DNA from 4 places in the Paenibacillus sp. FSL R10-2778 genome. Region 3 is predicted to be linked to each of the others. Evidence: riboswitches for the same ligand, from Rfam matches in the RefSeq annotation. Region 3 holds a riboswitch; each other region holds the start of a gene.
What was found. A riboswitch is a leader RNA that binds a small molecule or an ion and turns the genes downstream of it on or off. The one in region 3 is predicted to bind cyclic di-AMP.

Region 1: linked by a shared signal. The riboswitch ahead of NST40_RS26505 (alpha/beta hydrolase) and the one ahead of NST40_RS16380 (APC family permease) in region 3 are both predicted to bind cyclic di-AMP.
Region 2: linked by a shared signal. The riboswitch ahead of NST40_RS00545 (C40 family peptidase) and the one ahead of NST40_RS16380 (APC family permease) in region 3 are both predicted to bind cyclic di-AMP.
Region 4: linked by a shared signal. The riboswitch ahead of NST40_RS00190 (3D domain-containing protein) and the one ahead of NST40_RS16380 (APC family permease) in region 3 are both predicted to bind cyclic di-AMP.

The regions. Positions count from the first base shown of each region.
Region 1 covers NZ_CP151956.1:5,918,796-5,922,007, forward strand. The annotation lists gene selD (selenide, water dikinase SelD) at 1-143, opposite strand, end outside; gene NST40_RS26505 (alpha/beta hydrolase) at 672-1,481, opposite strand; cyclic di-AMP (ydaO/yuaA leader) riboswitch at 1,587-1,773, opposite strand; partial or broken gene NST40_RS26510 (glyoxalase) at 2,035-2,130, shown strand; gene NST40_RS26515 (hypothetical protein) at 2,208-2,381, opposite strand; gene NST40_RS26520 (Nif3-like dinuclear metal center hexameric protein) at 2,466-3,212, opposite strand, start outside.
Region 2 covers NZ_CP151956.1:113,173-116,384, reverse strand. The annotation lists gene NST40_RS00555 (M1 family metallopeptidase) at 1-569, shown strand, start outside; gene NST40_RS00550 (hypothetical protein) at 581-1,411, shown strand; cyclic di-AMP (ydaO/yuaA leader) riboswitch at 1,630-1,768, shown strand; gene NST40_RS00545 (C40 family peptidase) at 1,826-2,254, shown strand; cyclic di-AMP (ydaO/yuaA leader) riboswitch at 2,617-2,759, shown strand; gene NST40_RS00540 (C40 family peptidase) at 2,765-3,212, shown strand, end outside.
Region 3 covers NZ_CP151956.1:3,709,350-3,712,561, reverse strand. The annotation lists gene NST40_RS16390 (DsbA family protein) at 26-778, shown strand; gene NST40_RS16385 (disulfide oxidoreductase) at 775-1,239, shown strand; cyclic di-AMP (ydaO/yuaA leader) riboswitch at 1,434-1,593, shown strand; gene NST40_RS16380 (APC family permease) at 1,718-3,212, shown strand, end outside.
Region 4 covers NZ_CP151956.1:40,881-44,092, reverse strand. The annotation lists gene rnmV (ribonuclease M5) at 1-189, opposite strand, end outside; gene NST40_RS00190 (3D domain-containing protein) at 366-1,532, opposite strand; cyclic di-AMP (ydaO/yuaA leader) riboswitch at 1,818-2,047, opposite strand; gene NST40_RS00185 (TatD family hydrolase) at 2,246-3,016, opposite strand; gene NST40_RS00180 (HD domain-containing protein) at 3,068-3,212, opposite strand, start outside.

The DNA.
Region 1 (3,212 bases), 2.2 Mb from region 3:
TCAAGACCTACTAGTAGGTCCGGGTTAGGAACAGTTGGTGGCAGACTGCGAATAACCTGCATGAGATCGGCGGGACCGATTTTGCAGCCGCAGCCCCCTTTTGAAGATAATGAAGTCAGTTTTATAGTTTCAGCTTGAGACATCATGACTCAGCTCCTTTAGTATGAATTATCTTAATCTTACACGAGTAGATCGCATTGTACAAAAAGCAAGAGTAGCAGATGTGCTGCTTGTTACGCCTTCCTCTATACACTTACTATCACTACTTAGGTCTACCGTTCTTTCCCACGTCGGGTGAGCTATATTTGATGCTGTGGTAGGGTGGGACATTAAGTGGCGTTCTAGGTACAATATGCTTGTAAATGTTCAACATCCATCGGTTAGTAAAATAACCAAAGGCTGGCTCATTCGTAGATTTTACTACTGATAAGCCAGCCTTTAGTTGGATGTCCATTATATTAGGGAAATCCTTGAAATCCTTCCTAAAAACATCCTATTATTAGGGAGGATTTCCCTAATCCACTTTCTAGGAGCCATAATCTCCTTCATTTTAGGGAGAATTCCCCTAAATTTCAACCCAAAAGGACGTCCAATAGCCAGCTCGTGCTCCCTGGCTATTGGACGTCTTTTTTCTCACTTAAACGCTTCGCTTGTGAAGGTCTCCCAATAGATCAGCTAATCTGCTGACTGCCCTGCTGCTTCTCTAAGAAACGTTGAAGAATCGCATTGAATTGCTCCGGTTGGCACAGATTACTTGGATCTAATGCGTTCGGAATAATCGCCAACTGCGCCTGCGGCAGCTGAGACACCATTTCCTTCATACAATTCACTCCAAATTCATTAAAGTCCCCTACAATACACAAAGCGGGACGTTTAAAAGCCTTTAAACATCTGGTGTAATCAACATGGCTCGTAGCCAGCCTTTGCCGATATAGCTCCCGGGGGCGTTTGTCCAGCAGTCCTCTTCTAATCTCATTGTAGGCCAGACTCCAGCGCTCTCGGTACATCATCCGAATCGAAGGCAACACCAGCTCGCTTGGGAGATAATACATTAGTAAACTGCAATATGCTGCCATAGTTTGTATTTTCCCTACTATTGTTGATCCGTGAGTCCTACAAAAGCTATCCGCGACCACAATTGCTTTTACACGCTCAGGATATTGTTTGGCAATATGCTGAACGACTAAGCCACCATAGGCGATTCCTACAAAAACTGCTTCACGGATACCTAGGTCATTCAACAGCATAATCAGATCCAGACATTGCGTCTCAATAATCTCATGTGGGGCCTCCAGCAGTTTACCAGACTTGCCATTCCCCCGTAAATCGCACAAAATCACTTTATATTTATCGGAAAAATACTCCAGCTGTGGTTTGAACATACTGTGTGTTAATCCATGTCCATGGATAAACACAACCGGAGTGCCAGTTCCATTGATTTCATAATAGAGCGAAGTTCCGTTCAGTTTAGCGATAGGCAAAGGTAACACCTCTTTCATAATAAATTCTACGACTATATCTGCTTAAAAACGCAGCAAAAAACCACAGAGGGATTCTCTGTGGCTATTCATCACTAAACACGCCATTCATCCTCTCTCCATACGCTTACGAGGTTAGCTGTCGGATTCGGGCAGTGAGAGTTGCCCTACCTGCAGGGATGCATATTATGCACCCGGAACAGGATTCACCCCATAACCAGTGCCGACTCTCACATCGGCTGCCAGTTGTTGGTTCCCCCGCTTTCCAGAAACGGAAATTAAGCGGATTGCTTATGTAATTGTAAATTTAAGATAATTCTCAGTTCTGAGATGAATCATACTCTTGTAAGGTTTTCTTGTAAAGGAGGGCTCTGGTCAAAATAATGTTGAAAGCAATGCTTTTCATTTCATATTAAGCATACTCTTCATTTTCTCTTTCTTTTGCTCTTGTTTACTCGTTTTCTTTAGAAAAACAGCTCTGAAGCAAGCGAAAAAGGGGGTGATTCACCAGTACTTTCCTATTTAATAAGAAACGACAATCTTCAATACCAATATTGGGCCAGTTTCTGTACCTTGGGGTGTTCGTCGTTTCTATGTCCCCGATCCGTTTGGCAAGCTTGTTAATATTATTTCACATGAACAGCACGAATGATTTCATAAAAAAGAAAAAAGCTAAGCAGAATCAGAGATCTCCCCCTGTCCACTTAGCTTCCTTTTACAATACTATGGCTACAAAAGATCGGCGTTTTTCAATGCATGCTCCCAGCTTGGAAAAAAGAACAGCGCACTTCTCATAAGCTCTGGGTCGCTTTGCTTTACTTGTTTTTTACTGATTGAGCTTCCGTCGCTTTGCAGCTTTTTGATCCGACTTAATACTTCATCAGCCTCCAAAGGAATTTCCATTGAAACACTCCTTTCTCAGTGACCTGTTTCCCTTCATTTTCTCCATAATATGTTTATTTATTCCGTACTCTTAATTTCCCCAGATTAAACCATCTGATAGATGGGTTGTTCAGCAATGAACCGGGTAGGAAGCATGGGATATTTGTCTGCTAAGATTTCAGCTAAATATTTCATCCCCGGCGCTTCACTCTCCGCATGACCTAACATGATGAGCGCTTTAGATTTTCCTTGGTGCCCTGCATCCCGCACATATTCCGGAGTCTCCCACTCTGGTCCCTCTCCAGCGATAATTAAATCAAGATTGTGATCATTAAAAAGCGGAATAGCCATCATCCCGCCTCCTCTGTAACCTACTAATATCCCTACACGTTTGCAGGACAGAGACAGGTCACCAGCAGCGCGTACATAAGAGATGCCTAGCTTACTTTTAATATACTGAGCAGCTTCCATTACAGTCATAGCAGGAATAGTGAGAATCGTAGCAGCCGCTTGCTGCTCTTCCACATAGTCTGACCAATCCAGCTCTCGCAGCAAACCCATCATAATCCCATCCGGCTCTTGCCGATGCCAATAATCATGATAACGAAAAATAGCTATTGGGGAATGTTCGATCAGACTTTTTTTCGCATGATAAACCGGATCACCTTCTAACCACTCGTTCGCCGCATGATGGCTATAAAATACACCTTCATGCGTGATCAGCAAATTGGCTCCTAACGCTATTGCTTGCTCCACAATATTTTGTGTGGCAGAAAAGGCCGTAATAATCCCTGTGACTTCAGTTTCCGGTTCCCCTGGGTTCAGAATATCCACAGTCCCTTCTACCTGTTC
Region 2 (3,212 bases), 3.3 Mb from region 3:
ATGTTTATATCCGCGGCAAGCTTGTACTTAAAGATATCGAACGCCAGGTAGGTACCAAAGCAATGAACAACATCATGTCCTCCTACGCTCGTAAGTTCCGTTTCCAGCATCCCGCTACGGCAGATTTTCAGAAAGTGGTTGAGAAGGTAACCAAAAAATCATGGCAGGCATATTTCGATGATTACATTTATGGCGATGGGGCGCCTGACTTCTCAGTAGATACGATTACTTTTAAAAAAAATAACAGCGGCGATGCTCAAAGCTACGAATCATTAGTGAAGATTTCAAATAAAGGGAGCCATTACGTTGATGTTCCCGTGAAATTCACATTCGCCGACAGCTCTTCGGTGCAGCGGGTCTGGAACGGTGAAGGAGCAGAGACTACGTTTCAATTGTTAAGCGATAAGCCTCTTCTCTCTGCTGAGATTGACCCTGAGCATTCCATCTTATTGGAGAGCAAACATTTAAACAACTTTAGGCTGGCGGAAATAGAGCACAAGACGCTCTCTCGCTGGACGTTAAGTGTAACTAAACTACTTGAAACCGTGCTCGGAACTCTTGTCTGGTGAGGTGAATGATTGTGAGAACATCGATAACCCGCGGCTGGCAAAGCATGAAGGAGCAATTTTATATTTTAATTCTGCTCTTCATCTACCGACTGCTCTGGGGCTACTTTATGTATGGTTTCATCCGATCTGCTATTATTCCAATTCTACTGCGCTATCCAGATAAAGACGCCGGCGGCAGCGGTATGGGCAGACTGTTGTATTATATCGAGGGACAGTTCAGCTTGAATACTGACCCTGCGATACGCACTTGGTTATGGATGCTTCTAGGACTTGTTGTCTTGCGACTTCTGCTTTCTCCTTTCATAAGGGCAGGATTGCTGCATGAGCTCCACCAGGAGCGAAGGGGCGAGCGCGGACTGTTCTTTTTCCCCGGCATGAAGATCTATGGACTACCTGTCTTAGTCTTTAGCCTAATCGAATGGGTTCTGACCCTGCTGCCGCTTTACTGGCTTGCTCCAAAAATGTACGGGCTGTTCTTATCCTCTTTGTTTAACTACACTTTGTTACTTCATTTAGTACCATACGTATTGGCATGGCTTATATATATTTTTATCGTGCGCCTGTTTCTTCTATATATGCAGTTTGGTTACACCGGCGGTACAGGAATGTTCTCCTCACTGTTCATCTGCTTGCGGTCACTGATTCCTGCTATAGGTGTTTCCATTGTACTTGGTGCGGGAGGCTTGCTCTTACTGCTAGTGTGCGGACTGACGGGTCTGTTCTGTCCCGGCCTGCCGGCACTTATAATACGGCAAATCTCACCACTACCTTCTACGCTCTTAAAAATGTGGGGAATCTCTGCACAATATCATCTATGGTGTAGCAAAGCATTTCCACAATAAATTAACCTTATTTGACATAATAAAAAGGTCCCAATTCCTGTATTCAGGAGCTGGGACTTTTTCTCATTACGGATAACTGAAGAGTATTTGCAAAATCATAAAAGCTCTGTTACAATAAGTCCTGTGCTATTAGTAACAATTTTGTAATCAATTGAAACGATTCCTACATAACTAAATGTATTTATCGTAAGTGTAACTGTCGAAACGTCATTCTCTTGGTGCTTAACACGCCTAATTCCTTTGCACCGGGAAGTGGGGGAACCATATTTTGGGTGAATTGATCTCGCTTTACAGGGATCATAGGGAATCTTCTACCGAACCCTTAAGCTAACCTCGCAGGCCTTGGAAGGAGTACATCTTTTGAAAAGACATAATTTAAGAAAAAAATGCGTCGCTGCGGCGCTAGGACTTGTAATGGCATTATCTATTGGTGGAGGAAGCGCCTTTGCCGACTCTAAGATGGACACTGTAATCTCAAAGACTATTGGAGTTGCCTATAAAACCGGAGGTACAAGCACTGCCGGATTTGATTGCTCTGGATTTACAAAATATGTATTCAAGAATGTAGGTCTTACTTTACCTCGTACATCAAAAGCTCAATATAGCGTTGGAACTGCTGTATCCAAAAGCAATCTGCGTTCTGGTGATCTAGTGTTCTTTAACACACTTGGCAATGGAGTATCCCATGTCGGCATTTATGTTGGAAACGGAAAATTCGCACAATCGTCCTCTTCGCGTGGAGTAACCATCACTTCACTCAGTCAGGCCTACTGGGCCAATCGTTATGTTGGCGCTAAAAGAGTAATGAGTACTTCAGCTTATCAAGCTGTAGCCTTCGATTGAAACCTTCCTCACAACTATAACCTCATAATTACAACTATATGAACCTGAATCTGATTATGCCCGTAATCAAATTCGGGTTTTTCTTTTTTCCATAATATATTTTTACACTATTAGAGCCCAATTGAAACACGTTTATTTGATAAAAATTGCAATTATATTAAAAATTAGGTCATTATTAACGCTTACATATGCCTTTCTACCGTAAAAATGCCAATTTTTCTGCATTAATATGTTAAAAACGATTGCCAAGCGGCTTTCTGTTTGTTACAATTAGCGCAGTGAGATTTTAGTAACATTTTTGTAATCATTAAGTTGTTATTTACAAAGGTTTTGTCATGTATTGATTACAAGCTAATCCTAATCAACAGTATGAGCCGAGTTTCCTAACTATTAGGAAAACGGGGGAACCAACTTTGGGTGAATTGACCTCCATTATATAGAGGGGTCATAGGGGACCTTCAACCGAACCCTTAAGCTAACCTCGTAGGCATTTGGAAGGGGTATACACTTTTGAAGAAGAAGTTAGCAGCAGCAGTACTAAGCTTTTCCATCATCCTCACCATCGGAGCAGGAAGCGCTTTCGCAGATTCCAAAATGGATAAAGTGATTGACAAGGCCATCGGTACTAAATACGTATCCGGCGGTATATCCACTAACGGATTTGATTGCTCCGGATTTACAATGTATGTGTTTGATAAGATTGGCATTAACCTTCCACACCAATCAGGTTCCCAATATCAAATGGGCACAGCAATCTCCCGTGATGATATAAGAGCCGGAGATCTTGTATTCTTCAATACAAGTGGCAAAGGTGTCTCCCATGTCGGCATTTATGTCGGTGAAGGTAAGTTCGCACACGCTTCTACCTCACGCGGTGTTACCATTAGCTCTCTGAGTGATAGCTACTACGTGAAACGCTACGTTGGTGCCAAGCGCATTATGAGCACAGATGCTTACA
Region 3 (3,212 bases):
CCTAGAGGACAGAAAGGAATTCTCCTTGAGTAAACCTAAAAAAAGTCCAAATGTTCCCCAGTTGAGCAAACAAGAGAAACGACGGGTAGAACAGGAGCAACAGAAGCAGAAAACGAGAATTTTAGTTATTAGTTCAATAGCTGTAGTAGTTATCATTTTTGTTGGATTGTTTATGTTAGCTTCGAAAGATGCAGCAAAGAATGTCTCTACAGGAGAACCGGTAGAATTCAATTACAGTGAGCTACCTAGGATTGGTAATGAGGATGCACCTGTTAAGCTTGTTGAATTTGGTGATTTCAAATGTCCAGCTTGTTCCCAATTTGCTGGCTCCATGAAACCGAAAATTGTTCAAGATTTTGTCAACGAGGGAAAAGCAGCTCTTTACTTTGTAAATATGGCTTTCGTTGGTCCTGACTCTGAGACAGCTTCACTAGCTGCATTGTCTGTATACCATCAGAATAAGGATGAATTCTGGAAGTTCTATGATGCTGTGTATGCGCAGCAAGGGGATGAGAGTGTGGAATGGGCCACTGAGGATTTCTTGGTAAGCCTTGCTGAAAAAGATAAATTAGCGATCGATTACGATCTGTTGCGTAAAGACATCCAAGAGAAAACTTATGCAGATGAGCTGAAGAAAGACATTCAGTTGGCAACTGACGCAGGCGTGACAACTACGCCTTCGCTCTACATTAATGGAGTGAAAACGGCTGAACCTTTCGATATTGAAGCGATTACATCTGAAATTAACACCGCCGCAAAAGCAGTGGAGGCAAAGTGACAAAATTCCTATCTTTTTGCAAGCGTAACTGCCTCTATCTGGCCTGGTTCGTCTCTTTGGTTGCTGTAGCTGGTAGCTTGTATTTAAGTGAAGTCTTGAAGTATGAACCTTGTAAGCTTTGCTGGTTTCAGCGGATTTTTATGTATCCGCAGTTATTTTTGTTGGGAATTGCCACTTTCCGTGGAGATAAGCGCATCATTCCTTATGTGCTTCCATTAAGTTTGATTGGTGGCAGTATCTCAATCTATCATTATGCGGAACAGAAGATTCCAGCGTTAAGTAAAGTTCTACCTTGTACAGTTGGTGTTCCTTGTAATAAAGATTACTTGAACTACTTCGGATTTATAACGATTCCTTTGTTAGCTTTAATAGCGTTTGCTCTAATAAGTCTCCTTCTTTGGTATGGACGTAGGGAAGAAGAAGTGATTGAAGTAGATGCTGAGGAGAGCTTAGGATTTTAGTTTTTACTTTGGAAGTTACAAAAAAGCTGAAAAGGTATTAAAATCACGGGCTAGAGGGATAATTGAAGATAATGAAAGAGAGCATCCAATAAGACGCTATATTTGAGCTTATTGGATGTTTTTTCATTCTTTTTTCATTTTTTTCAACGCTTTACTGTAGGCACTTTGTAGACTAATATTAGACCTTGTGAGAAGTTGAATATGCGCTGAATTTTCTTAGGAAAAACGGGGGAACCAAACTTGGCATTCATGCCAATGGGGTGAATCGGAACCGGGTCGAACAGATCTCTACCGTAGGGCTATAACCACAGCCCGAATCCGCCAGCTAACCTCGTAAGCAAGGTGGGAAAATGACCATGCATAAGCATGCGGATCATTTCCGTATGCTTATTTTTGTGTCTGCATTTATGAAATCCACCGATGAAAACAGCGCACGGAAATTCCGTTTCAGCTCCCAAAGAAAGGAACTGTATCCACCATGGTAAGCAAGGTAAAACGACTATTGATCGGACGTCCGATGAAGTCGAATGAACTCGATCATGAAAAGTTATCCAAGGTTAAAGCACTGGCTGTTCTGTCTTCTGATGCGCTCTCGTCTGTAGCCTACGGAACGGAACAAATTCTGATTGTACTAGTGGCTGCCGGGTTTACTGCCATCTGGTATTCCCTGCCAATTGCATTAGCCGTATTGGGCCTGCTGGCCATCCTGATTTTATCCTATCGGCAGACGATTTTTGCTTATCCGCAAGGAGGCGGAGCTTATATCGTAGCCAAGAGTAATCTTGGTATTCCGACAGGGCTGCTCGCTGGGGGTTCATTATTGGTGGATTACATTCTTACCGTAGCGGTTAGTGCCTCGGCAGGGACGGATGCGATCACATCGGCTTTTCCAAGTCTTCATAATCATACTGTTCTCATCGCTGTATCTGTTATCGTTTTATTAACAATCATTAATCTTCGCGGAGTGACTGAATCGGCTTCATTTATCGCAATTCCAGTGTATTTGTTTGTGGTTTCGATTGTTGTTCTGATTATCTCCGGTATCGTTAAATATGCAATGGGTGGCGCGCATGCGAATGTTCCTGAAATAGGCAGCGCCGTATCTAATGTAAGTTTGTTTCTACTATTAAAAGCGTTTAGCTCTGGTTGTTCAGCCCTAACGGGGGTTGAGGCCGTATCTAATGCGATCCCAAACTTTAAAGCACCGGCTGAGAAGAATGCAGCCAAGACGCTAATGATCATGGGACTTATCCTTGGCTTTATGTTTACCGGAATCACTGTGCTGGCGTATTGGTATGGTATTGTGCCAGATGAAAAGGCTACGGTTGTCTCTCAGATCGCTGAATCGACCTTTGGCCGTGGCGGATTGTACTTTTTCATTCAAGGGATTACAGCAGTGATTTTGTTCTTGGCAGCTAATACAGCATATTCAGCGTTTCCGCTGCTCGCCTTTATGTTTGCAAAAGATAAATATCTGCCACATGCATTTATGGTCCGTGGTGACCGCCTGGGTTTCTCAAACGGCATTATTTTTCTAGGAGTTATGTCTATCATACTTGTGACTGCATTCCATGGGAATACGGAAGGTTTGATTCCACTATATGCGGTTGGCGTGTTCATTCCTTTTACCTTATCCCAACTGGGGATGATGGTGCATTGGATCAAAACAAGACCCGCTGGATGGGTGAAAAGATTTGTAGTAAATACCATCGGTATGCTGACTACATTGACGATTACGCTTATATTTATCATTACTAAATTCTCGAGCGTATGGATGGCATTCATTTTCTTACCTGCTGTAATGTTCGTGTTCCACCGTATTCATAAGCATTATTTGAACACTGCGGATCAACTGCGTATATGTCCGGCTACGGATAAACCTGTAATTAAAGGAAGTACTGTAGTTGTTCCTGTTGCAGGGGTTACACGTGCTGTATTACATTCCATCAGCTATGCGAAGTCTCTAACAGATA
Region 4 (3,212 bases), 3.3 Mb from region 3:
AATTCGCTCCCCAGCATGGTCCGGGTCCGTAAGAATAATAACCCCTCTACGTTCCATAGCAAGCGCGATCTTAGCAATTACAGTCCGGTTTACAGCAGAGCCGCCTGTCTCAATGGTATCCGCTTCTACAGCACGCTTAATGGCTACGGTATCGCTTTTGCCTTCAACGACGATTAATTCCTTAATCATATTTCTTGACTCCTTCCAAAAAAAGCAAAAAGAAGAGGATTCGCTCCTCTTCTTTTGGTTAAAGAATGTATAAGTGATGAGCGGTTGCTCTGCGATCAACGAAATGATCATCCAGCGTTCCTTAACGGTTATCATCACTATAGCTTATCAAAGGATTTTTTGCAAAAGCTTCAGTTCTAGTTAAGCTCAGGTTTCACAGGTCCAATCACATAAACGGTACGTGATTTACGGCCGAAATTACGAGCATGGCTCAGGGAATCATAATAGACATCCACTTTATTGCCTTTAATGGCACCGCCAGTATCCTCTGCACGGCGGAATCCAAGCCCATCGATATAAACCCACCAGCCAATAGGAATTACATTCGGATCTACTGCAATTGTACGACCTTCCGTTACGCGTGTTCCGGAGGCAGTTTTAGTACCTATCCCTGGCTCTTCTGACGAATAAGCTGTCATGGAGACGTTCTTAATCATCTTCTTGTACTCAAAGTCTACGCCAGCCTTGCTTGTGACGTTCTTAGTCTTAGCGCTAACTTTAGTCGTTTTGGAGGTAGTGCTTGATTTGGAAGTTGTTGTAGCTTTAGCAACTACAGTAGGCTTAGGAAGTGCTTTAGTACCAACGGCAATGATCTTATCTTTTGTTACCGTTTGTACTTCCTTGCCGATCATGCGCATAGAGGCCAGTTCTCCGTCTTGATAGATCTTTTCAATATGCTGAACCATGACGCCTGGTTTGCCTGCCTGTGCCACTCTAACTGTTCCCACAGTAAGGGAGGGATCTGCTGTCTTAATAACACGGAAAGGTAAGTTAGTTGTTCGCTGTACCGTTTGCTTGTTGATACGAACGATCTTAATCTCCATGTCAGCAGAGATGGTGGTGTCTAACGAAGGAAAAATCTTATCATAGCCTTCTAGGTTGATACCCAGTTTGTCAATCGCTTGACCGATAGTGTCTTCGGTCGTATATAACGTTTTTGTTGCTCCGTCCGCAGTAAGGCTAAATTTCTGCGCACGATTGATAACGACACGGTCACCGTCTTTTATTTCATCACTCAGACCTAAAGATAATTCATCATGCGGCTGCAGCGAAATTTGCTCTTTCTCCAACACATCACCAAGAAGTGCTTCTCGCGTTTCAAGTGTCTGTGTTTGCCCGTCTATTACTAAAACTAATTGTTTATTACTTTGACCGTGTACGTACAGCAGAATTAACAGCGCGATTGCGATTGAAATCACACCTGCAAGTAAAAGTACGCGAGTATTTACTTGCTCCCACCGTAATGCGAAAGACCTGCTGGATGACTGCGAATCATGGGATACCTCTGGTTGGAATAAGCCCATTCTCTCCATCCTCCTTACATAGCCTCGTCGTCAATTTGTATATCATGAGGACTGAATTTCTTTGACGAAACTATTTGAGATTGTCACAGGATACGCACGTATTAACTTAGCGTCTCCTGCTCATGGATCGCCTGCTCGGCACAGCTACTCCCACACCTGTTATATAACAGTATGCGGGCAACATTCAGTTTATTCAAAAATAAAGAAGCCTAAAAAGAGTTCTCTTGAGGACTCTTTCGTGGCTTCTCCGATGTCAGAATACGCGGGAATGTTTGTGCACGAGGTTGCCTCTCTTACTTGCGCTTACGGGGTTAGCTGTCGGGTTCGGACGAAAGAGAGACGCCCTATTTCAGGTCACCCGCTCACGGCGGTTGCCCTTAAATTCACCCCAAAGACCACGTGAAGAAATCAAATATTGTTCTGCGGCAATTCCTAGTCGTATTCAAGATACAGGCATGCGGCAGTTCAATATTGGTTCCCCCGTTCTCCATACGGAGACTCAGCGAGACGATCCATGAATCAATGGCTGTCACAATAACAACAGCTCACATCACTGAAAAGATGATATCCTGTTTTGATGCATGTTGTAAAGGACGATTCAACCACGTTTACGCAAATATATGGTTAAAATATTGTAATAATCAGCCGTTTTTATATTAAAAAAGTTTAATATATCGGCCATTCTCTATTTTTCACCCGTTTTACTCCTGTTTTCAGACAATCCCAAATCGTTCCAGTGCGTTCGCATACGTAATTTTAGCCAATTCTTCCCATGTTAACCCTTTAATTTCAGCCGCAGCCTCTGCTACTAACTTCACATGAGCACTCTCATTTCGCTTGCCTCGGAAGGGGTGTGGAGTCAAATATGGAGCGTCTGTTTCGATCAATAATCTGTCCAATGGCGTCTGTGCAAGCACCTCTTTAGGCACTCTGGCATTTTTGAACGTGATCGGTCCTCCAAATGACAAATGAAATCCTAGATCTAGACACATTTTTGCGGTTTCCCAGCTGCCTGAGAAAGAATGCATTACGCCACCAATTTCATTTGCTTTTTCCTCCCGTAAAATCCGTACGACATCTTCATGGGCATCACGGTCATGTATACAGATTGGCATTTTTAGTTCACGGGCTAGTCCAATTTGTTTGCGGAAGACCTCCTGCTGCACATCCTTGGGAGAGGTATCCCAATAATAATCCAACCCAATCTCTCCGATGGCCACCACTTTCTCATGGCTGCAAAGAGAGGCGATCCAATCGAGGTCCCCCTCTTTCATATCAATCGCATCCTGTGGATGCCAGCCCACCGCTGCATAAATATAATCATAAGATTCAGCCAGCTTCATCGTTGAAGGGATCGTTTCCCGATTAAATCCAATATTGATCATCTTGCTAACTCCGGCCTCTACTGCACGAGCTATAACTTCCTCGCGATCCTCGTCGAATTGAGGCGCATCTAAATGTGTATGTGTGTCGAACAGATACATTTTAAAGCTCACTCCTTGTTGTTTTTATCAATAGTTCCATAAATATTTGTATTATTTTGCAAAAATCTCTGCTACAGAAGAGGGCAACCGTGTAAGGGCTTTTTTCAGCTTATCCTGTGGGAAATATAGGTGATATCTGCCACGATGAATCCCGCTTATTGAGCGTACAATATCCGATACCTCTGAAATTTCCCGC